4 regions of the Loigolactobacillus coryniformis subsp. coryniformis KCTC 3167 genome follow, and region 4 is predicted to be linked to each of the others. Evidence: predicted binding sites of a transcription regulator. Region 4 holds the regulator's gene; each other region holds the start of a gene.

Region 1 (6,302 bases), 1.1 Mb from region 4:
ACCCATGGATCAACATTATCCCGGATTGTTTACGCGGTTTTGACCCTAGTTGACGGTAATATGGATCAATCGTGGCACCTCTTTTCACAAGCGTTGCTCTCCGATTATTACGATATTCAAGGTGGGACGACCGCCGAAGGAATCCATCTGGGCGTAATGGCAGCGACCTTAATGTTGGAGACGCGTAACTATGCCGGTGTCGATGAGTTAACCGATATGATCAACATCGCGCCTAATTTACCGGCGCATTGGCGCAGTATCGCCTTCCGTCAATATTTCCGCGGCACCCAATATCATTTCCAGATCACGCAAAAAGCGATCACAGTTACTGCCGATCAAGCGGCTAAAGTCCGCGTCGCTGGTCACGAACTGTTACTCACCGCCAAGCAGCCGCTGACCGTCGATTATCAAGGGCAACCCCTGACCACGATCAGCAAAGCAAAATAGAGCATGTTTTAAAACATAAAGGAGGCACTACCCATGGTAAAATTTACAGATATTAAAGGTTTTGTATTCGATCTAGATGGCGTCGTCACCGATACATCCCGTTATCACGCGAAAGCTTGGGGCCAACTGGCCGACAAATTAGGCGTTGACTATCCAGGGTTAGGTGATGCGGTCAAAGGGATTAGCCGGATGGACGCACTGGAAATGATCCTAAAAAAAGGTGGCTTGGAAAACAACTATTCTGAAGCCGAAAAAGAAGCACTAGCGGCAGAAAAAAACGCCAATTATGTCAACCTGATCCAAAATATGAGTGCTAAAGATATTTTGCCCGGCATGGCCGACTTTTTAGCTGAGCTCAAGGATAAGGGATACGGGATCTCATTAGCTTCTGCGTCAAAGAATGCACCTACGATTTTAGAAAAAATCGGCCTCAGCGACTATTTCACTAAAGCCGTTGACCCAGCAACCTTGAAATATGGTAAACCAGATCCTGAGATCTTCATCAAAGGCGCGCAGCTACTTGATCTGATGCCGGCTCAATGTATCGGCTTAGAAGACGCAGCCGCCGGTATTGCTGGTATCAATGCTGCTGGTGAGACCTCAGTCGGTATCGGTGATCCTGAATTATTGCATGACGCAACGATCAACTTTACCGATACTAGTCAGGTCTCCTTGGCTAATATTGAAAAAGCAATGCAATAAAAATTAAAGCAAAACTAGGCAATGATTTTCTGAAGTATAGTTATTAAGTACACGTAAGCATAGCGAGTCAGGATCCATTCCGGTGCTGACGTATGGAACGAGTATGCTGTATGCTTACTTGGTAATTCGTAATTTTCAAGCCAATCAAATCATTTCTAAACAAAATACCAGTAAAAACAGGTTTAACTGTTTTTACTGGTATTTTTGCGTACAACTAAATTTGGTATGTGCCACCGCGGCCAGATGAATGGAATCTAACCTGCTTCGTTTCAACCATCGGTCAAAAAGAGTCATTTCAACCACTGCTCGTTTTTTAATTGCTGCTAAATTGGGACCAAGCGCGGTAATCAACCTTAATCGGTGACGTGTTTGCCCCCACCATTGACATTCATGCGAATCAAATAAGTCAGTCCAAATGAAGCAGACAGGAAAACCGTTACGACCAAATATGGATAGTGATAATTCATATCTAGTAGCGCGCCGGACATGATCGGCCCGATGACATTACCGACACTGGTCAGCGACATATTTAAGCCGTTGATCAAGCCTTGATTGCCTGAACTAGCCTTCGTCAGCAGCGTTGTGATCGCCGGCCGTAGTAAGTCGAACGCTGTGAACACGATCAAGGTTGCGACGACAACTTCCCACTTACTATGCGCCAAAATGATCCAGATCGTACCGACAAAGCTGAAGAAGAAACAATAGCGAATGACCCGCGTTTCGTTGAAAGCGACCACTAAACGATCGAACAGCGCCACCTGCATGAATAACGAGATCAGCCCGTTCAACGTCAGTACCAGCGCAATATTACCCAGCGTGAAATGGAAAACTTCATTAACGTAGATGCTGTAGATACTTTCAAAGCCTTGGAGCCCAAATGAAGAAACTAAGATCATCACAAATAGCAGAATCACCGACTTGGTCAAAAAAGCCTTGATATCGCCTTTAGAAGGTGATTTTCCTTTTGCAGCAACAATATCATCCGCCAGCAATTCGTCTTCATGAGGTAACATGACCAATAAAGCGATCGTGCTCAGCAGACCGAGCACTGCAGCGCTCCAGAACGGCGCTTTATAGTCGATATTAGCCAGCACACCACCAAGACCAGGACCGAGGATCAGGCCGCCGCTAAACGCCGCTGATAGCCAGCCGATCACTTTGGCCCGCTGACTACGTGTGGTGATATCAGCCGCCATCGCCATCGCCGTTGGTGTCACCATTGCTGCCGATAAACCACCGACAGTTCGCGAAATGTTGAACATATACAATTTATTCGTCAACGCAAATAAGATCTCCGACACCATAAATAAGAACAAACCAGCAGCCAACATCGGCTTGCGGCCAATTCGATCAGATATCCGACCTACGATTGGTGAAGCAATAAACTGGGCAAACGCAAATAATGCGCTCATGATCCCCATATCCGTTGCGCTTAAATGCAGCTCGTTTTTGATAAATGGCATAACTGGAATCACTAGTCCAATGCCTAAACAAACCAAGAACTCACTAAAAATCAAAATGAAAATCGCCCGTTTTGCCTTCGCTGTCATATTGACCACACTCCTTATTATTATTGAATTTTTAACGCCGTCAAAAAATGGTCGCCGCTAGACCCAGCAACCATTTTTCGCAATCCAATCCAGTATACCGGTAGACGGTATTCAATAGCAAGCAAGAGTATCTGGAAAAAGTCCAACCACTAAATATAGATTAAAAAAATTTTGGTACACAACGACAATTTTAGTGGCAAAAAATTTTTATCAATTTTTTAAAGCGCTTAATCAGGGGCTGCGCAAGTTTTCAGTCGTTTTTCACCGATCACCATATATAGTATCTTAAATAAAAATGTGCTACCATATAATGTATTGAACTGAACGGAGGCACCAGATATGCAAATGACATCAACACCAATTAAAATCGGCTTGACCAATGATTTCGTCGAACAAGTTAAACAAGAAGTCCAACCACATTGGGGTAAACTAGGCTGGGTTACATATAAACGCACATACGCTCGCTGGATCCCGGAACAAAATCGGACTGAGGAATGGTTCGAAACTGTTAAACGTGTCGTTGAAGGTAATATTAACCTTGACCCACGGCTGCATAACGGTGACGTGACGCCGGAATTATTTGAGGAATTAACGACTGAAGCACAACAACTCTATCGTTTGATCTATGGCTTAGGCGCAACGCCATCTGGCCGTAACTTGTGGATCTCCGGTACTGACTATCAAAAGCGTAACGGCGATGCCTTGAACAATTGTTGGTTCATCGCTATTCGGCCGCAAGCTTATGGTGACAGTCATATCGTACCTGCTTATTTGGATCCAGAACAACCAGCCGTTTCAATGCCATTTTCATTTATGTTTGACCAATTAATGAAGGGCGGCGGTGTTGGTTTCTCTGTTGTTCCATCAAATATCAGCCAGTTGCCACCCGTTGCGGCTAAGATCAAACTTAGTGTATTGATCGGCAAAGAAAGCGACTCTTACCAAGATTCTTTGGCCTTAGGCGCGGTTGACCGCGATCAATGGTTGGCTGAAAATAACGTCGCTGACACCTTGTACTATGAACTACCAGATACACGTGAAGGCTGGGTTTTAGCTAACGCGCACATGATCGACGCGCATTTTACGTCCACTAACCCAACGCAAGCTAAACAAGTCGTTTTAGACATGACTCAAATCCGCCCTAAAGGCGCACGGATCCACGGTTTCGGTGGTACTGCTTCGGGCCCAATGCCATTGATCAGCATGTTGATCGACAGTAACGATGTTTTAAACGAAGCTGCTGGTCGGCAATTAACTGGCGTTGAATGCACTGACCTTGGTAACATGATCGGCAAAGCCGTTGTTGCCGGTAACGTACGGCGCTCAGCTGAATTAGCTTTAGGCGGCGCAGAAGATGATGCCTTTATCACAATGAAGCAAGACCAAGAAAAGCTTTACCATCATCGTTGGGCTTCTAACAACAGTATCGCCGTTGATTCTAGCTTCACCGACTATGGTCCCGTAGCAGATTCGATTTTGCATAACGGTGAACCTGGTATCGTCAACTTAGAATTATCCCAAAACTACGGGCGGATCGCTGATGGCCGTCAAGAAGGCATTGATGGCAGTGTTGAAGGCACTAACCCTTGTGGCGAAATCTCGTTGAGTAACGGCGAACCATGTAACTTATTTGAAGTCTTCCCTTCTGTTGCCCAAGAACAAGGTTGGCAATTAGAAGATGCCTTTGCTTTAGGCACGCGCTACACCAAGCGGATCACTTTTAGCCATTACGATTGGGAAGTTTCCCGTAAAATGATTGCTAAAAACCGGCGGATCGGTATTTCAATGTCGGGGATCCAAGATTGGATCTTAGATGAATTTGGCCAACGCGTCGTGACTGGCTTCACACCAGCTATCGATCCTGAAACTGACGAAACGTTCCAGAAACCAGTTTACGATCAAAAGGCCGTTCAACGGTTTGATGCTTTGTATCAGGCAATCGCTAAAGCTGATCAGGACTATTCTGATACGCTTGGTTGCCAGCCATCGATCAAACACACTACGGTTAAACCATCGGGGACCGTCGCTAAATTAGCTGGCGTTTCCGAAGGGATGCATTTCCATTATGCCGGCTACTTGATCCAACGGATTCGGTTCCAAGATAGCGATCCATTGTTACCAGCATTAAAGGCTTGTGGTTATCGCATCGAACCTGATGTTTACACTGATCATACAATGTGTGTTGAGTTCCCAGTTAAGGCCGCTAACGCTGACAATCCAAACTTTGCTTCTGCCGGCAGTGTTTCTGTCGCTGAACAATTTGCGACGCAAGCGTTCTTGCAGACTTACTGGTCCGATAACGCCGTCAGTTGTACCGCTACTTTCCAACCAGAAGAAGCGGACCAATTAGCTGGCTTGTTGAAACAATATCGTCACACTACTAAATCAACTTCAATGTTGCCATACAGTGGCGGCGACTTGAAACAAGCACCAAAAGAACCCATTGACGCAGCAACTTATGAAGCTCGTTGCGCAGAGATCAGCGGCGATGTTGAAGCAACATTTGCTCAACTACATCCCCAAGAACAAAAAGATCTTGTATTGGTCGATCAGACTGACTGCGAAAGTGGCGCCTGCCCAGTACGTTAATAAATAAGAAAACGCCTTGCAAGTTATGGCCTGCAAGGCTTTTTTGTGTTTTCGAGCGCGCTTGATATCGCGCTTAACTTTTTTTAAACATCCACATGATGCTTTAACTGCGGAAAAACATGTCCGTCTGACCATTTCATCAAGAAGCCTTGCGCCGTTAGTGCTAAGACAGTACCGTAGCCGATCGCCTCTAACTTGCCAGTGGCAATAAAGGCCATCACCGTGATCAACAATGGTGGCATATAGCTAACCCACTGTCCCAAGATCGCGGAACCTTTTAAAAATTTAAATCGCAAAATATAGGAAAGATCATCATTAGGATGCATCAATAAGTTGGATCGTTGATAGATGGATACGGCTGCCGAAACAGTAAAAATACCAAGCGTATCTAGCAGTAAACGGCTAACTAGTCCAAGTTGCGGTATACCGGTCCAATTCCAAACGAATGTAAACCCGGACACCATGTAACTAAACGGTATTGTATATAATAAGTTGGAAACCAAGCGCCGCCGATCAAAATGCCCGAGTAGTAATTGATTAACCACCGTAACCAACACCCCATAAATAAATAACGTCGTTCCCAGTGGAACATGGAGCCAGTGAGCTAAATTAACTGAAGAGCCTGTCCAAACAGCGCTACCTAAATGCGTCGCGATCGTTAGCCCATTACCAGCAGCGTTCATAAAAATCGAGAGAACTAAAAAGTCCATCCGCTGCCGAAAATCCTGCATTTTTGCCATTTGTCCATCCCTTTTCTACTATCAATAACTTCCATTTTAACACTAAAAAAATGGAGTTGTGACATAAGTCATTTATGCCCAACTCCATCTTTGCACTTCCGAACAATTCAGTATGAAAATCAACTATTACTGTGGCGTCGCGTTATGCCACACTCTCTGCAATTTTAACCAAAGAAAACAAAGTAACCGATCACTAAGATCCCTAACACGATCCGGTACCAACCGAAAGCTTTAAAGTCGTTTTTCTTGATGTAACTTAACAAGAAACGAATCG
Region 2 (6,302 bases), 630 kb from region 4:
CATGATTATGCCAAGTTGGATCAAAATTATTTGGCCGCGGTACAACCGCAGCTTAAGGACGATATGCTAGTCATCGTTGATAATTCTGATATTACCAAGCCTTATGGTGAGAAATTTGAAGCTTTAGGCCGGGTACACGACGGTTCAAAAGGTGTCACCGAAAAAGGCTACCTCACAACCAATATTACGGTCGCAACATCAAAAACAAAGCAGCCACTACCGCTATACTCGCATTTATTTTCAGCTGAGGAAACTGACTTTATCAGTACTAACGTTGAAACCTATCGCGGCTTAAATCGCGTTGATCAACTCTTTGGTGATAAAAAATATACCGTCGTGATGGATCGCGGTTATGATGCGAATGATATCATTAACTTTTTGATGCAAAAGCAAACTGATTTCATTATGCGCTTAACCGACAAACGCTGGGTCCACTACCAGGATAAGGCTTATAAAGTCCCTGAATTGGCGCAGCGACGCAAGGGCAAGATCGCCTTTGATAGTCAGATCAAAGGCAAAGACTATCATTTAAAGATCAGTCATATCAAAGTGACTTTACCCGCGTTTAAAGGTCGAGCGTTTTTTATGGTGGTCGTTTATGGATATGGTGAAAAGCCAATGAGACTCCTGACCAATAAGGTAATTACGAGTAAAGCAGACGTGCTCCGGATCGTCAAAAGCTATCTTACCCGCTGGCGGATCGAAGAACTATTCCGGGTACAGAAGCAGGAATATCACTTGGAAAAAATCCGCACACTTTCGCTAAATTCACTGCAGCTGATTCACCGATTGATCACGTATTTATTAGGTCATCACGCGATCAAGATCGAAGCCGGGCTATCATTTAATGAAATCTTATACCGCAAAGCACAGTGTTTACGGCAAGCGGTAAGGTTTAAGTTTTATCGCTATATTCGTGGCTTAGCGGCGATCCTGAAATTCGATGTCAGTGGTATTAGGCACTTCAAATGTATCGAGCAACGGCATGACCCTAGGCAGTTGTGCTTGGCGATTTAAGTGTTAGTTCGATAAGTTTTTCAAACGTGCTGTCAAGGGACGTTTATTTAGGATACATCTAAATGAGTTTGATCCAGTTGACTGGTACCAAAACGATTAATGACCGACAAAGACATAACCTTTGCCCGCCGAACAAGGTAAAATGGGTAAATTCAAGTATTAGCAACTTTCGCATAAATGGTGTATAGTAAATAGTGGTGAGTTTGTGCAGTGGTCTGCATGAATAATAAAAATGTGACTCAGCTGAGAAAGCTAAGATGTAGGCGTCCTCAGTTTTTTTGTGGGCAAGTCACTTTTTCTCAGTATTTAACTGAGCTCGTGCTTAGCTGCGGACAATGTTGCGGTTCCAGTTTAAGTGAATCATTTAAGCGTTTTTCAACCCAATGAAAAACGTCGTTAGTTTTGTCAATATAGTAGGTAGGCGTTAATATGGAAAAACAAAAGCAACCTGAATTGCCGTTTCGGCGGCTTTCTGATCAAGCAATCAGTCGTAATTTGACTGCCTTTATGATTCAATTCAGTAGAGAGCAGCGTTTGCGCGATCAACAAGCAAAAAACAAAAAAACAGCTTAAACAAATAGGGACACGGCATAATTGCCGCATCCCTATTTTTATACACTTAATTATTGTAACTGTTACTCACAACACTCCACGAAGCACCAGCATCAGGTGAGCTAAGTAACTGGCCTTGACTATTGATCTTGAACCAGCCAATTGTCGGTGCAGTCCCAGCGTCAGCCCCCTGTGCCTGCATATTAGCACTATTATGATTTTCGCGTACTTGGATCACTAATTCACCATTAGCATCCTTGCTCATTTCATACCCTAAATCATCTGATTGATAGTTACCACTAACATGTTGTGCGACCCAATCCTGTACTTGCGCAGTTGTTAAGTTCAGCCCATTGACTGTCGTAGCCGTTTGCGCCTGACTTTGACCAGCAGCTTGACTGCTGGCTACCAAGCTTGTTGAACTTCCAGCATTACTGCTGGAAGAACTAGCAATCGCTGTAGAAGACGTACCAGCTGTATTACCATCAGCACTGCTGGTTTTTGTACTGCTAGCTGAATTGGAGACTGTACTTGGGCTTTGCGCTTTCCTGCTGCTAGCCTTCTTGCTAACTTGACTCGTTTGCTGGCTTGATTCACTGGACGAGTCCGTGGAACCACCATTATTGCACCCTGCCAAGGTGACTGCAGTGACCCCGATTAATAAAACACCGAAAAGTTTTTTCATGTTTGTTGAACCCCTTCCACATCATGGCAACTTACTATGTTGATTTTAACAAAGAAACCAACAGAAACTCAAGCCTTAAACCGAAATGATATTCAAGGTACAAAAAAACAGCCCCGATTACTCGAGACTGTTCATCAGACTAGTAACTAGTCTTTAACAACGTTAGTCGCTTGTGGGCCACGATCGCTGTCTTCAACGTCAAATGTTACATGTTGGCCTTCTTCTAAAGACTTGTAACCTTCGCCTTGGATAGCTGAGAAATGTACGAATACATCGCTGCCATTGTCGCGAGTAATGAAGCCATAACCTTTGTCTGCGTTAAACCATTTAACTGTACCTAATTCCATGTGTAAAAATCCTCCTGTAGGTCAATCGACCTGTATAATTTGGTAAATCTTGTGAAAGGCGTACATTGGAAGAAGTTTACGATGAAACTTGAAACCAAAATATTCCGAACAAAGAAGTACTATAAGTATAGTAGCATATCCCCCTGTTAATAGCAAACTAATCACGCAATTAATTTAAAAAATTTCTGCAGATCATTTAGTTAAGGAAGTTGTTTGCCGAACAGTGGCCAATTTATTGTCGATCATCTGTAACACTTTTTGCGCATTATCTGGTTTGGCTAAGTCAAACTGTTGCAGGTCAACGCGCATTTTAGGGCCTTCGTCGTAAGCTTCAAACCATTCCTTATAGGCACTCCAGATCTTAAAGTAGTAATCATAAAGACCTTGGTCGTTTTCAACCTGTTCATAATCACGGCCACGTTTTTTGATTCGATACAAAATCGTTTCAAAATCAGCGTAGGCGTACACTAACAAATCAGGTGCTTTCTTAGGAATACTCCGTAATTCAGCCATCATATTGTCCAATAATTTAAGGTAGATCTCAAATTCTTGGTCACTAATGTTGCCTTCCTTGTTATTTTCTCGTGTAAACAGCGCATCTTCATAAATTGAACGATCTAAAACGTTGTTATCGTCAGTCAACGCTTTTTTGATCATCGCAAACCGTTTATTCAAAAAGAAAATCTGTAGTAAAAATCCGTATTTTTTTGGATCAGAATAATAAAGTGGTAAAACAGGATTATCGCCGACTGGCTCAAAAAATGCTTGTGTGCCTAAATGTTCCGCAATCATTCCGGTCAGCGTGGTCTTGCCGACGCCGATCATCCCTGCTGTTATTATCACCATGATTGGCCCCCTCGTTAGTTGCAAAAATGCATACCCTATATTGTAGGGCAGAATAGCTTAAAGGACAATCATTTTTCATAAAAACTTGTCAACACCCCATTACTAAGGCTATGATAAATAAGTTAATCCTATTAACGTTTTACGGCAATTATGAATTAGGAAGTGACTCTTGTGAAAAAAATCTGGCTGACCTTGTTAGCTATTATCGGCGTCGTGATCATCGGCTTATTCGGCGCAGGCATGTATTTTTACCACGTAGCAGTGGTGCCGGGACCCAAAGATTTCCTCGGTAAAACCAGCACACTGAAACCTAGTGATCCGCTGTATCAGCAGAAAAAATGGTTTGCGGATACGACCAAAACTCATTGGTACGAAACCACTGCTGACGGACTCAAACTAGATGCCGACTATATCCCAGCGGCCAAGAAAACAAATAAAACAGCAGTGATCGCCCACGGCTTTATGAGCCGCAAGGAAGAAATGGGCGCCTATGCGGCCTTATTTCATCAATTAGGCTACAATGTATTGCTACCAGATAACCGTGGTCACGGCGCTAGTCAAGGTAACGTGATCGGCTTTGGCTGGCTTGATCGCCGCGATTATTTACTGTGGGCCCGCCAAGTCGTTCGTAAAAACGGTCAAAATAGTAAGATCGTCATGTTCGGCATCAGCATGGGTGCTGCCGGCATGGTCATGGCCAGCGGCGAGCATCAATTGCCGCAGATCAAAGCTTACGCCGTTGACAGCCCGTATACATCAGTCGAAGACGAGATCACCTATGAAGCCAAGCAACAGTATAACTTGCCCAAATACCCGCTGGTGCCGATCACCAGCTTAGTCACACGCATTCGCGCCGGCTATAGCTTTGAAGAAGCCAGCGCCGTCAAGCAAGTCCATAAAAATCACAAACCAATCTATTTTGTGACCGGGACCGCCGATAAATTTGTACCTACCTATATGACTAAAAAACTATACCGCGCCGCCAATTCCCCCAAGGAAATGTGGTTAGTCAAAGGCGCCGCTCACGTTAAATCATTTAGCAAACAGCCTCAAGCTTACCAACAACATATCAAACAATTTTTGACAAAATACGTTCATTAAATGTAAAGCACCCCCATGCCCTAGTATCGCGGCGTGGGGGTGCTTCAGTTTATACTCAGCGATTTGATCACATGCCCTGACCCGGACTATTTCACCGACCAATTATCGAAATAGCGGAAAACCTAATCATAAATCAGCAATTAATTACTTTAGACGCATCTATTTTGTGTTTTCACAATAAATTCGGCAAAATAGACTTAAATAGGAAAAGGAGCTGAACAAAATGGCATATCGTGCAATCAATCCCTACACTGGTAAGCTGATTCGTGAATTTCCCGCAACGACCGCTCAACAAGTCGAACAGGCCTTAGCTAATGCCCAAGACTTTTATCAAACAGCTAAACGCCAGGCCATTGCTGAACGCACCCGCTTATTGCAACAACTGGTCACCGAACTACGACAAAATGTTCCCCAATACGCCACACCAATAACAACCAATATGGGCAAGTTATGGACTGAAGCACAAGCCGAAGTTAAAAAAGCCGCCGACTTTGCTGCATATTATGTCCAAAACGGCGCTCACTTATTGCAGGACGTTCCCTACCCCGACGCACCTAATGGTCCAGCGTACGTCAGATTGCATTCGATTGGCGCAATCATGACGATCGAACCATGGAACTTTCCGTTTACACAGATCATGCGCGTTTTTGCGCCCAACTTTATACTCGGTAACCCAGTGTTACTTAAGGATCCTAGTATCATCCCTGAATGTGCCCAAGCGTTTGAAACGGCGACGATCCAAGCCGGCTTACCAACTGGCGCATTTAAAAATTTATTCATTAACTATGAACAAGTGGCGCAAATCATTGCCGACCATCGCATACAAGGTGTGGCCTTCACCGGTTCGGCTGGAGCTGGGCAGAAAATCGCCGCAATTGCTGGTAAAAATTTACGCAAGTCAACTATGGAACTGGGTGGAACCGATGTTTTCGTTGTTTTAGCCGATGCCGATCTGGAAAAAGCCATTCAAGCTGGCGTGGCTGGACGCTTAAATAATGCCGGTCAAGTGTGCACCGCGGCCAAGCGCTTTATCATCCATGAAGCCGTCTATGATGATTTTATCAGCGGCATGAGTGCAGCCTTTGCACAACGTCAACTCGGCGACCCAATGGACCCCGCGACCACACTAGCACCGCTATCTTCCAAAAAAGCCCAGCAACAACTACAGGAACAAGTCGATGCGATCATCAACGGTGGCACCAAACTAATTTGGGGGCAAAATACCCCGATCGCAGGACCCGGGGCTGGTTTTAAGCCACTTATTCTAGAAGGGATGGCCTTTGATCACCCGCTGTACGATACCGAATTATTTGGACCAGTGGCGCAAGTTTATCGAGCAAGTTCGGATGAAGAAATACTTAGACTAGCCAATCAGTCACAACGCGGCCTAGGCGGCACCATTTTTACGGGTGATATCGCGCACGCCCGTAAGTTAGCTGACCAGATCGAGACGGGACAAATTGCGCTCAATCACATGCTGACCTCTTACCCTGAACTGCCCTTTGGCGGTATTAAGCAATCAGGTTACGGTCGCGAACTAGGTGATTTAGGTATTCGTGAATTTGCCAATGCCAAAACAATCAGCGAATAAACTTTGGGCCTTACATGGTTTAGCTACCGGTAAGGCTTTTTGTTTGCATGTAAGAAGCAATAACGCTTAAAGACTGATAATGAGCAATACACTGGCACTAACCGCCAATGATTAAAAGTCGCTTAATACCTGCGTACACAACAACCCACTTCCTTAGTCAATA
Region 3 (6,302 bases), 270 kb from region 4:
ACTGATTATTTTAAACAATTTCCAGCAAGTGTTCGAGCACGTGTCAAAACAGTTACCGTAGATCTAAATAGTTACTATCAAGACATTGCCAAGGCAATGTTTCCGCAGGCAAAAATTGTGATCGACCGCTTTCACATCATTGCAATGATGACTCGAGCTTTTAATCAAACTCGGGTACAAACCATGAAAAAGTACAATAAAAGATCCTATGAATATCGCACGTTAAAGTTCGCCTGGCGGCTTTATTTGAAGTATGCCGGAAATCTAGATGAGGAACATGTCTTTTATGACCGACACCTGCGAAAACAACTCACACAACTAGAACGTGTAGAACAAGGACTGACAATTAACGAAGAACTTAAAGCATCGTACGAGTCGATGCAAAGCATCATGGAAAACCTTAAGAATCAAGACAAAGACAAGCTTGTGGAAGATCTATATACAAATCAAAATATAAGTCCCTACATGAAAGCAGTGTTTCAAACGTTCAAAAAGAACTTAGTGGTTGTACTCAACGCCAGTGAATCGGACTATACGAATGGCCCAGTCGAAGGCATGAATCGAATGATTAAACAAATTCAACGCACAGCATTTGGATTCCGTAATTACCATCATATGATTTCACGTATTAAGTTACGGCAAATGAGAACAAAACCAATGAAAAAAACAGAGTTGAAAGTCGCATGACTTTCAACTCTGTAAAAGCTATTCATCAACAGGATTTGACAAAGAGCCGTTTATTATTGGTGATTGCTAGCAGCAGATGCTGGTTGCCGGAGGCTAGCTAATTTTTGATCAATTAGCTCAATGACCCGCTTACGGGCAAGCTCATCGCTGACGAAGTCAAGTTGATCACCATCGATTTGGATTTTAGGACTTTCATTATAATCATCGTACCATTGTGAATAACGTTGATTTAACGTCCGGTAATAATCGTAAAGGCTAGGGTCTTGCGTGATCTGTTCATAAGGCCGGTTACGCTTTTCGATTCGTTTTAACATGGTTTCAAAAGAAATGTTGATATGGACCAGTAAGTCAGGACGTTTATGGTAGTCTTGCTGTGGTAATTCTTGAAGCATGTTATCTAATAATGAATCATACACGGCAACTTCTGTTTCAGTCGCCCGGCCTAGATCCGCGTTTAAGTGGAACAATAATGAATCTTCGAAGATTGACCGATCCATCACACTGTTAGTGATGCGATCAGCAGCTTTTAATTGAGCCATCCGTTTATTTAAAAAATAAATCTGGAGTAAGAAGGCATACTTTTTTGGATCCTGATAGAAATAAGGGAGAACGGGATTGTCATCAACGGATTCATAGAAGGCTTGCGAATTTAAATGTTCCGCCAATAGCGTAGTAAGGCTTGTTTTACCTGCGCCAATTGTTCCTGCAAGTACGATCATAATAATAGGCTCCTTGTTTTCGGTTTTTAATTGGGATTGTTTAACGAGCAATAACACAAGTTTAGGCCCGTACAAATAAGTTTAACCTTAAATGGGTCTGAACAGCACCATATATTGTATCATGCTGAAAATCGATTGCAATATGTGGCACAACTTTTTTCGAGTTGCCTTTTATTAAAAATTCGAGTACACTAACTACATTATTTAAACGCGATGATGTGCCTAAGGTCTGTTAAGAGAAATGGTGGTAGCTGCAAAGCCATTCGGACCGCTTCCAGCACAATAGCGGGCAGTTAATCCTGCACGGTCAACGATCGTTATCGACAATTGAGGGTGGCTAATGATAGTCAAACTTGGGTGGTACCGCGAAGCTGATTCGTCCCAATTACGGGGATGAGTCGGCTTTTTTTGTATTGCGTTTAAAATTTAATTAATGGAGGATTTAATCATGTTAGATGTTAAAATGATTCGGCAAAACAAGGAAGAAGTGAAACAGCGCTTAGCAACACGTGGTGTTGATCCAGCAGAGATCGATCACTTAGTTGAATTAGATGAAGCACGGCGGGAACAAATTGCCGTTTCTGAAAACTTAAAGCAAAAACGCAATGAGGTTTCTAAGCAAATTGCTGAATTGAAACGCAATAAAGCAGACGCAACAGATATGATCACAGAAATGCGCGAGGTTGGTGCTCAAGTTAAACAAGTTGATGAAAAGCTTGCCGGGCTAAATGAACAAGTTCGCTATATCGCAGTTCGTTTACCTAACTTACCAGATGCATCGATTCCAGTCGGTCCAGACGAATCAGCTAATCATGAAGAGCGCAAGATCGGTACACCGCGCCAGTTTGATTTTACGCCGAAACCACATTGGGAGATTGGTGAAGATCTCGATATTCTTGATTTTGAACGCGGCGCTAAAGTGGCCGGCAGCCGTTTTCTCTTCTATAAAGGTTTAGGTGCTAAGTTAGAACGTGCCGTTTATAATTTCATGCTGGATGAGCATGAAAAAGAAGGCTATACCGAAATGATCACACCTTATATGGTCAATGATGATTCGATGTTTGGGACGGGCCAGTTCCCTAAGTTCCGGGAGGACGTTTTCTCAACGGTGACTGATGACAAAGAAATGACCATGATTCCGACCGCTGAAGTACCATTGACTAATTACTATCGTGGTGAAATTTTGGATGAAGCACAATTACCGGTTTACTTCACAGCGTTGAGTCCATCGTTCCGTTCTGAAGCAGGTAGTGCTGGTCGGGATACTCGTGGCTTGATTCGACTACACCAGTTCAATAAAGTGGAAATGGTCAAGTACGTTAAGCCAGAAGAATCATTTAATGAATTAGAAAAAATGACAGCTAATGCAGAAAATATCTTACAAAAGCTTGAATTGCCCTATCATGTTATTACTTTATCAACTGGTGATATGGGCTTTTCTGCGGCGAAAACTTACGATCTAGAGGTATGGATTCCGGCGCAAGAAACTTATCGTGAAATTTCAAGTTGTTCAAATTGCTTAGATTTCCAAGCGCGCCGTGCACAGATTCGTTACCGTGATAGTGAAGGCAAAGTCAATTTATTACACACATTGAATGGATCAGGCTTAGCGGTTGGTCGTACTGTTGCAGCTATTTTAGAAAATTATCAAAATGAAGATGGCAGTGTGACCGTACCGAAAGTTCTTGTTCCTTATATGCGTGGTGTAGAAAAAATCACTAAATAATAGAAACGAACAGTAACGAATGCATAATTACCCTTTTACGGTAATTATGCTTTTTTAATACGTACAATTATAAAGATAAATTAATTAGCATTCGTAATCTGAAATAAAGCAAATTTTAATTATAAATATCCTTGACGCTACCGCGAAATGTTGATATAGTATTTGTTGTTGTCAGTTATAGCTCGTGTCGTTGAAAAAAGTTTTTAAAACTTTTTGTTGACATATCTTGCTTAACTTGATAAACTAATAAAGTTGTCACTTGTTGAGTTATTCATTTCTACTTGCATAAAGATGCAGAGTAAAAGCTTGATTTAACAAGGCATAACGAAATCAGAAATGAACGGCTTGAATATTTATTCAAAAAGTTCTTGACAAGCTTCGCTCGTCATGATAAACTGATTAAGTTGTGTTGAGCAACAAGGTAGACCTTTGAAAACTGAACAAAGTTTCGACAAATCAAATGTGTAGGGTCTTTATTTTTTACCGGCCTTCGGACCGGTTCGAGATAAAGCAAACATTTGCGAAGTCAATTCAATTTGAATTATAACTCGCTAGCAACAAAATCAATTGAGCAATCAATTTTCATTTTATATGAGAGTTTGATCCTGGCTCAGGACGAACGCTGGCGGCGTGCCTAATACATGCAAGTCGAACGCACTGACGTCGACCGAAGCTGCTTGCAGTGGACGTTGATTGACGTGAGTGGCGGACGGGTGAGTAACACGTGGGTAACCTACCCTTAAGTGGGGGATAACATTTGGAAACAGATGCTAATACCGCATAACCATTCAGACCACATGGTCTGAATGTAAAAGACGGCCTTTGGCTGTCACTTTTGGACGGACCCGCGGCGTATTAGTTAGTTGGTAAGGTAACGGCTTACCAAGACAATGATACGTAGCCGACCTGAGAGGGTAATCGGCCACATTGGGACTGAGACACGGCCCAAACTCCTACGGGAGGCAGCAGTAGGGAATCTTCCACAATGGACGAAAGTCTGATGGAGCAACGCCGCGTGAGTGAAGAAGGTTTTAGGATCGTAAAACTCTGTTGTTGGAGAAGAACAGGGACTAGAGTAACTGTTAGTCCTTTGACGGTATCCAACCAGAAAGCCACGGCTAACTACGTGCCAGCAGCCGCGGTAATACGTAGGTGGCAAGCGTTGTCCGGATTTATTGGGCGTAAAGCGAGCGCAGGCGGTTTTTTAAGTCTGATGTGAAAGCCTTCGGCTTAACCGAAGAAGTGCATTAGAAACTGGGAAACTTGAGTGCAGAAGAGGACAGTGGAACTCCATGTGTAGCGGTGAAATGCGTAGATATATGGAAGAACACCAGTGGCGAAGGCGGCTGTCTGGTCTGTAACTGACGCTGAGGCTCGAAAGTATGGGGAGCGAACAGGATTAGATACCCTGGTAGTCCATACCGTAAACGATGAATGCTAAGTGTTGGAGGGTTTCCGCCCTTCAGTGCTGCAGCTAACGCATTAAGCATTCCGCCTGGGGAGTACGACCGCAAGGTTGAAACTCAAAGGAATTGACGGGGGCCCGCACAAGCGGTGGAGCATGTGGTTTAATTCGAAGCAACGCGAAGAACCTTACCAGGTCTTGACATCCTTTGACCACTGTAGAGATACAGCTTTCCCTTCGGGGACAAAGTGACAGGTGGTGCATGGTTGTCGTCAGCTCGTGTCGTGAGATGTTGGGTTAAGTCCCGCAACGAGCGCAACCCTTATGACTAGTTGCCAGCATTTAGTTGGGCACTCTAGTAAGACTGCCGGTGACAAACCGGAGGAAGGTGGGGATGACGTCAAATCAGCATGCCCCTTATGACCTGGGCTACACACGTGCTACAATGGTCGGTACAACGAGTTGCGAACCCGCGAGGGTAAGCTAATCTCTTAAAGCCGATCTCAGTTCGGATTGTAGGCTGCAACTCGCCTACATGAAGCCGGAATCGCTAGTAATCGCGGATCAGCACGCCGCGGTGAATACGTTCCCGGGCCTTGTACACACCGCCCGTCACACCATGAGAGTTTGTAACACCCGAAGTCGGTGGGGTAACCCTTTTAGGGAACTAGCCGCCTAAGGTGGGACAGATGATTGGGGTGAAGTCGTAACAAGGTAGCCGTAGGAGAACCTGCGGCTGGATCACCTCCTTTCTAAGGAATAATTACGGAAACCTACACGATTTGTTTTGAAACTTTGTTTAGTTTTGAGAGGCTTACTCTCAAACGTTGTACTTTGAAAACTGGATATTCAATTTCTTTGTAATATATAAACCGAGAATTAACACTGCGTTTTAAAGAGTTTTTTAAGAAAGTATTTCTTAATCGCTAAACTCTAACCGTGATACCGTTAGGTATCAAATAGGTTAAGTTAAGAAGGGCGCACGGTGGATGCCTTGGCACTAGGAGCCGATGAAGGACGGTACTAACACCGATATGCTTCGGGGAGCTGTACGTAAGCTTTGATCCGGAGATTTCCGAATGGGGGAACCCAGCCAACTTAGTCGTTGGTTACTCATAAGTGAATACATAGCTTATGAGAGGTAAACGTGGGGAACTGAAACATCTCAGTACCTGCAGGAACAGAAAGAAAATTCGATTCCCTAAGTAGCGGCGAGCGAACGGGGAACAGCCCAAACCATGATGCTTGCATTGTGGGGTTGTAGGACTGAACTTTGGAGTTACCAAAGTCGTTGATAACTGAGTCAGTTGGAATGCTGAACAAAACAGGGTGAAAGTCCCGTAAGTCAAATCAACGGCTCTTCGTTCAGGATCCTGAGTACGGCGGAACACGTGAAATTCCGTCGGAATCTGGGAGGACCATCTCCCAAGGCTAAATACTACCTAGTGACCGATAGTGGACCAGTACCGTGAGGGAAAGGTGAAAAGAACCCCGGAAGGGGAGTGAAACAGTTCCTGAAACCGTGTGCCTACAATTAGTTAGAGCCCGTTAATGGGTAATAGCGTGCCTTTTGTAGAATGAACCGGCGAGTTACGTTTGCATGCGAGGTTAAGCTGATAAGGCGGAGCCATAGCGAAAGCGAGTCTGAATAGGGCGTTTAGTATGTAGACGTAGACCCGAAACCAAGTGACCTACCCATGTCCAGGTTGAAGGTGTGGTAAAACACACTGGAGGACCGAACCCGTGTATGTTGAAAAATGCTGGG
Region 4 (6,302 bases):
ACCTTGACGGCTACAGGTCGTTTATCGTCAATTGATCCGAATTTACAAAATATCCCAGTTCGTGATGAAGATGGCCGCCAAATTCGTCAAGCCTTTGTGCCGCGGAAAGCCGGTTGGCAAATCTTTGCCGCTGATTATTCACAAATCGAATTGCGGGTTTTAGCCCACATTTCCCATGATCAGAATTTACAGGCGGCCTTTAGCGAAGGGGCGGATATTCATGCTAGCACGGCAATGCGGATCTTTGGCCTAGAAAGTGCGGCGGAAGTAACGCCTAATATGCGCCGGCAAGCTAAAGCGGTCAATTTTGGGATCGTCTATGGCATCAGTGATTACGGCTTGTCGCAAAACTTAGGTATCACCCGTAAGCAAGCTAAAACGTATATTGATAGTTATTTCCGCGAATATCCCAACGTTAAGCAATACATGGAAGATATTGTGGCGGCGGCCAAAAAATATGGTTACGTCGAAACGTTATTCCATCGGCGCCGTTATTTACCGGATATCCACTCGAAGAATTTCAATTTACGGTCATTTGCTGAACGGACAGCGATGAATACGCCGATTCAAGGTAGCGCGGCTGATATCATCAAAGTGGCGATGTTAAATATGCAAAAGGCGTTAAAGGAACAGCAGTTACAAGCAACCATGTTATTGCAGGTCCATGATGAATTAATTTTTGAGGCACCAGAAGCGGAGATCGCCACTTTAGAAAAATTGGTGCCACAAGTAATGGATGCCGCAGTTAAGTTGGAAGTGCCAATGAAGGTCGGCTACGGCAGCGGCCCAACTTGGTACGATGTTAAAAAAGGTTAGGTGAACACATGCCAGAATTACCAGAAGTTGAAACCGTCCGCCAAGGATTGCGCGGCTTGATTTTAAATAAAACAATCGCTAACGTGGAAGTCCGCTGGGGTAAGATCATCAATGGTGATAGTGCCCAGTTTGCCAATGATTTAGTTGGATTAACTTTTCAGGAGATCGACCGTCGCGGCAAATATTTATTATTTCGGCTCAGTGACGAGTTGACGATCGTTTCGCATTTGCGGATGGAGGGCAAGTACCGCGTCACGCCGCAAGCGCAAGAAGTGACCAAGCATACTCACGTTATTTTCAATTTTACTGATGGCACTGCGTTGCGCTATTTGGATACGCGTAAGTTTGGCCGAATGACCTTGATCAAAACGGGCACTGAAGATCAGGTTGGCGGCTTGAAAACGTTGGGGCCTGAGCCGACCGCAACTGATTTCACTGTGGCTGATTTTACGCAACGGTTACGCAAGCATAAAAAGGCGATCAAACCAACCTTGCTAGATCAAAAGGTGGTCGCTGGTTTAGGCAATATTTACGCGGATGAGGTGTTATGGTTAAGCCAGATTCACCCATTACAGCCAGCTAACACATTGACTAGCGCACAGATCCAGGCATTACACGACAATATTATTGCCGAATTGGCTAAAGCAATCAAAGCCAAAGGCACGACGATCCGCAGTTATACCGATGCCTATGGCGCTACCGGCGGTTTTCAATTGTCATTGCATGCGTACGGTCGCGAAGGTGAGCCCTGTGAACGTTGTGGTGTGACCATCGAAAAAATCAAAGTTGCCCAACGCGGGACCCATTTTTGCCCGCACTGTCAGGTATTGCCGGAAAGCCAGGTCAGTGCCTCATGAGTCTAGTTTTAGGTTTAACTGGGGGAATCGCTAGTGGTAAATCGACGGTTAGTCATTGGCTAGCTGAATATGGTTATCCGATCGTTGATGCAGATGTGATCGCCCGGCAAGTCGTTGCCCCAGGGACGATCGGGTTACGCCAATTGGCCACCCTATTTTCACCGGCAATTTTAACGGCTGACGGTGCACTTGATCGGCAAAAGTTAGGTCGAATCGTGTTCGCCGATCGCCGCCAGCTGGCACAATTAACGGCGATCACGGGACCCTTGATCCGCCAAGAGATCAACCGCCAATTAGTGGCGCTGAAGCACGCTAAAAAAGAATTGATCGTTTTAGATGTTCCATTATTATTCGAAGGCCACTATCAGCAAAACGCTGATTTGACTATGGTGGTCTACGTTGATGGTTCCACGCAGTTACAACGTCTGATGATTCGCAATCATTTAGATGAAGTTGCGGCTAAACAGCGCATCGCCAGTCAATGGCCGTTGATTGCTAAGCGGCAAATGGCTGACATCGTGATCGATAATAACGATTCACTTGCGGCAACTAAGCAACAAGTGGTAAAATTTTTAACACAATATGGTTTACAGAAATAAGGTGGGGCGTTGGCCTGACCTTATTTCTTTATGAAGTTGATTGATAAGATCACGTTTTAATCAATTGAATGGTATAATTTCTGTAAGTAGTCCAGTTTGGTATATTCTTGCACTGAGATACTACGTGATTTTTTGATGGGTACAAAAAACTAGGTTTCGTCCGCGCGTACCGGAATGGAATCTAGCTAGCCTAGTTTCGCTTAAATTTAAATCTGAACGCTATACAATGTTTAATTTGATAAATAAAACTTGGAACTTACTTGCCGAGGTCGATTGGATCAAACTATAATTCGGCAAGTTCTCTGGAACGTCTAAATTTATTAGCAGTTTGTGCTAATAAACAATTTTAATTGTGAAATGGAGTGTCTAACATGCAATGTCCGCGTTGCCATCATAATGGTTCCCGCGTCGTCGATTCGCGCCCAACTGATGAGGGTCGCGTTATTCGGCGGCGGCGTGAATGCGAAAATTGTAATTTTCGCTTTACGACCTTTGAACGCGTTGAACAAACACCGCTATTAGTCATTAAGAAAAATGGCACCCGTGAAGAATTTAACCGCGAGAAAATTTTACGTGGTTTGATTCGCTCGGCGGAAAAGCGGCCCGTGACGATGGAGCAAATGACTCAAATCGTTGATGAGGTCGAAAATAAAATTCGGGCATTAGGTGAAAATGAAGTGGCTTCACAGGTCATCGGTGAATACGTCATGACGTTATTAGCGGATGTCGATGAAATCACCTATATTCGTTTTGCCAGTGTTTACCGGCAATTCAAAGACGTCAATGTGTTTTTGAAAGAATTAAATGATATGGTTGACCGGGATAAACGTGCCGGTAAGTCTGATCACGAGCAGCCATCATAGTGACGAGCAGCTTGAATGATTTTGACTATCCGGTTAATTTTGCAATTTTGGCTAAAAAAGTACATTTAGAAGGAGGTATTGATGATGCAAGACGCATTTTTTAAATTAGATCCCCGTGATGGGTTTGTGGTCACCGATGCCAATTATCTTTCTGATTTTGATCGGCAAGTGCTAACGTACTTATATCAGCCATTAATGGGGACCGGCGCTTATAGTTTGTATTTGTTACTGTGGACGCAGCAGTCAGTGGCGCAAAAAGCACAGCCGCACAGTACGTTATTAGCGTTATTGAATGTTGATTTGCCGACTTTATATGAAAGTCGAATTCGTTTGGAAGCTTTAGGCCTGATCAAAACTTATCAGCAGGTTAATGCGGCTGGCCGAACTTTTACCTATGAATTATATGCACCGCAGGCACCTAATGCGTTTTTCAATGATGATCTATTAAGTTTATTGTTGTACGATGCGGTGGGTGAGGATCGTTTCACCCAATTAAAAACACAGTTCCGATTGCATCCAGTTCACCCTAGTGCAGATTTAGAAGAGGTCAGCCTGAACTTCCTCGATGTTTTCCATGTGAATTCACAGTTGTTGAATCACTTACCGGCAACGATTGCGGAGGCTAAATCCGAATTTAAAACGCAGCCACAAACAACGCAACCGCAGTTGGATCAACGGGCAACCGCGGATTTCGATTGGCCATTTTTCAAGCAACAACTGCATGCTAGCTTTGTTTCGGAGCGTGAATTGGATCAGTATCATGATCAGTTATTGACGTTACACGCATTATATGGCCTAAATGAGCTGGAACTGGCGCAATACGTGAATGAAAGCATTAATATTACGACGAATAAATTGGATTTTCCGGCGTTGAAACGTTTGGTAGCGCGGCAGCCAGCGAAAGTAGCACCAACAACAGCGTCGACGGCCGTTCCAACGCCAGCACCGCCGACGGCTACTAAAGATGCAGCGCTGTCGAAAAATGATCAGCAGTTGATCGCTGTCAGTAAGCAATTAGCACCGGTGACTTTTTTAACGCAGTTGAAGCAGCAACAAGGTGGCTACGTGACTGATAGCGAACAGCGGGTGCTGGAGCGGCTGATGAGTCGTCATGTTTTCGCTGACGCCAGTATCATCAATATTTTAAGCCACTATGTGATCAGTGTACGCAAAATGCCGACTTTGACCCAAGCGTATGTCGATGGGGTGGCCAATGGTTGGTTGCAGCATAACGTGACGACACCAGAAGCGGCAATGCAGGAAGTTAAGTCATTTTACCGGCAAAAGCAGACGCCTAAGCGCAATACGCGCAGTAAACAGCCAATTCGCAAAGAAACATTGCCAGATTGGGCTAAAGACGGTTATAAAGCGCCGAAACAGCAAGTCACTGCGGAACAACGAGCGGCGGTACAGAAGCGCTTAGCGGCATTGCAGGACAATAAGGATGGTGAGTAACGATGGAAGATATGGGTAAAAACCTGCGGATCCTGATGGATAAACGCAACTTAAATCAACACTACGATGAACTAATGGCCAAAGTCATGCGCGATCCAGCGGTTCAACAGTTTATTGCCGCCAATCGTGCGGCCATTGACCAACCGATGCTGGATCGTAGTGCCGCTAAACTATACGAGTTTGTGACCGAAAATCATAAATTTCAGGCCAAACAAACTTCATTGGCACCGGGTTACCAACCACGGCTGATCCTGAATCATCATTTTATTGATGTGACCTACGAACCGACTGCTGAATTAGTTGCGGCAGAAGAAGCGAAGGCATTACAATCACGGGTGCGTTCGATCAATATGCCGAAAAATATTCGCGAGGCGCGTTTGGGTCAATTTTATCAAGATGATGATCGTTTCGCTGCGTTAGATGCGGTGACCCTTTTTCTGGATGATTACACTAAAGCACCAAAAAAATTCCATCAAGGGTTATATCTGTATGGTAATTTTGGTGTCGGCAAGACTTATTTGTTAGGTGCATTGGCGCATGAATTAGCGGTGCGCGGTTTTCAAACCACGTTAGTGCATTTTCCAACTTTTGCCGTGGAAATGAAAAATGCCATCGGCCAAAATGATTTGACGCCGAAATTGGAGGCCATTAAGCGCTCACGAATTCTAATGATCGATGATATTGGCGCTGATTCAATGTCTAGTTGGATCCGGGATGACGTTTTAGGCGTGATCTTGCAATACCGGATGCAGGAAGAATTAGCGACGTTCTTCTCGTCGAATTTTTCTATGCAGCAACTGGAGCGAGAGCATTTAAGCGTGACCCAACGTGGCGAGCAGGAACCATTAAAAGCCAAACGAATTATGGAACGTGTGCGTTTTCTCAGTCGTGAAGTCGAATTACTCGGAAAAAATCGGCGGCGACAACCGTAAAAATTAAGTATCCGACTTGAATTTTACTTAGAGATATGGTTCAATTGGGTTATCGAAGCGGAAAGATACCGTCGACTAAGTTAGCTTTTCAGAGAGGCAAGGGTGCTGTGACTTGCTAGGCCAATAGTTGATGACCACTTTCCAAGAACTCTATGCAAAGTAGGGTCGGTCCGTTACCGTTAATAACGCTAATGAGGAAGTGTGCATGCACTTTAAATCTGGGTGGAACCGCGAAATTATCGTCCCTGAGGTCTATTTGATCTCAGGGACTTTTTATTTGCGGTTAATATTTTAAGGAGGCCAAATTCATGGCAGAACTCAAGTTAACGTTCCCCGATGGCGCAGTCAAAGACTTCGCTGCAGGAACAACCGTTGCTGATGTGGCAAAATCAATCAGCACGAGTTTAGGTAAGAAGGCAATTGCAGGTAAGTTAGATGGGCAATTAGTTGATTTAACTGCACCATTGACTAAAGACGGTAAAATCGAAATCGTGACTGCTAAAGATGAAGCTGGATTACAAGTTTTGTGGAACACCGCAAGCTTGGCTTTAGGTGCCGCATTGCACGATTTATTCCCAGCAATGACTTTTGGCGAACATGCTTTGACGGAACACGGTTTCTATTACGACACTGATAACGATGCTAAGCCAGTTTCAGTTGATGACTTAGTTGCGATCAATGATCATATGGCTAAAATCGTCGCTGACGGTGATGTGATCGAACGCGAAGTTGTTTCTAAAGCGGATGCTTTGGCTAAATTTGCTGCTGATCCTTACAAGA

The links. The regulator NrdR, encoded in region 4, represses ribonucleotide reductase genes. The targets are predictions, from matches to a motif close to ACACNATATATNGTGT.
Region 1: a site for NrdR is predicted at 2,968-2,983, ahead of nrdJ (ribonucleoside-triphosphate reductase, adenosylcobalamin-dependent). Genes of this name have one in related genera too.
Region 2: a site for NrdR is predicted at 3,478-3,493, ahead of LC20001_RS05760 (deoxynucleoside kinase). Genes of this name have one in related genera too.
Region 3: a site for NrdR is predicted at 1,511-1,526, ahead of LC20001_RS10285 (deoxynucleoside kinase). Genes of this name have one in related genera too.

What each region holds. Positions count from the first base shown of each region.
Region 1 is NZ_CP017713.1:2,927,533-2,933,834, forward strand. Features, by position in the region: gene LC20001_RS14140 (glycoside hydrolase family 65 protein) at 1-447, shown strand, start outside; gene pgmB (beta-phosphoglucomutase) at 481-1,149, shown strand; gene LC20001_RS14150 (MFS transporter) at 1,503-2,699, opposite strand; gene nrdJ (ribonucleoside-triphosphate reductase, adenosylcobalamin-dependent) at 3,039-5,288, shown strand; gene LC20001_RS14160 (DUF6198 family protein) at 5,372-6,028, opposite strand; gene LC20001_RS14165 (undecaprenyl-diphosphate phosphatase) at 6,193-6,302, opposite strand, start outside.
Region 2 is NZ_CP017713.1:1,156,374-1,162,675, reverse strand. Features, by position in the region: gene LC20001_RS05775 (transposase) at 1-1,017, shown strand, start outside; gene LC20001_RS14380 (hypothetical protein) at 1,447-1,590, shown strand; gene LC20001_RS05770 (hypothetical protein) at 1,637-2,254, opposite strand; gene LC20001_RS05765 (cold-shock protein) at 2,401-2,601, opposite strand; gene LC20001_RS05760 (deoxynucleoside kinase) at 2,794-3,447, opposite strand; gene LC20001_RS05755 (alpha/beta hydrolase) at 3,619-4,548, shown strand; gene LC20001_RS05750 (aldehyde dehydrogenase family protein) at 4,772-6,139, shown strand.
Region 3 is NZ_CP017713.1:2,063,584-2,069,885, reverse strand. Features, by position in the region: partial or broken gene LC20001_RS10290 (ISL3 family transposase) at 1-687, shown strand, start outside; gene LC20001_RS10285 (deoxynucleoside kinase) at 741-1,406, opposite strand; gene serS (serine--tRNA ligase) at 1,855-3,132, shown strand; rRNA gene LC20001_RS10275 (16S ribosomal RNA) at 3,720-5,289, shown strand; rRNA gene LC20001_RS10270 (23S ribosomal RNA) at 5,500-6,302, shown strand, end outside.
Region 4 is NZ_CP017713.1:1,789,785-1,796,086, reverse strand. Features, by position in the region: gene polA (DNA polymerase I) at 1-816, shown strand, start outside; gene mutM (DNA-formamidopyrimidine glycosylase) at 825-1,673, shown strand; gene coaE (dephospho-CoA kinase) at 1,670-2,272, shown strand; gene nrdR (transcriptional regulator NrdR) at 2,644-3,135, shown strand; gene LC20001_RS08800 (replication initiation and membrane attachment family protein) at 3,220-4,590, shown strand; gene dnaI (primosomal protein DnaI) at 4,593-5,522, shown strand; gene thrS (threonine--tRNA ligase) at 5,831-6,302, shown strand, end outside.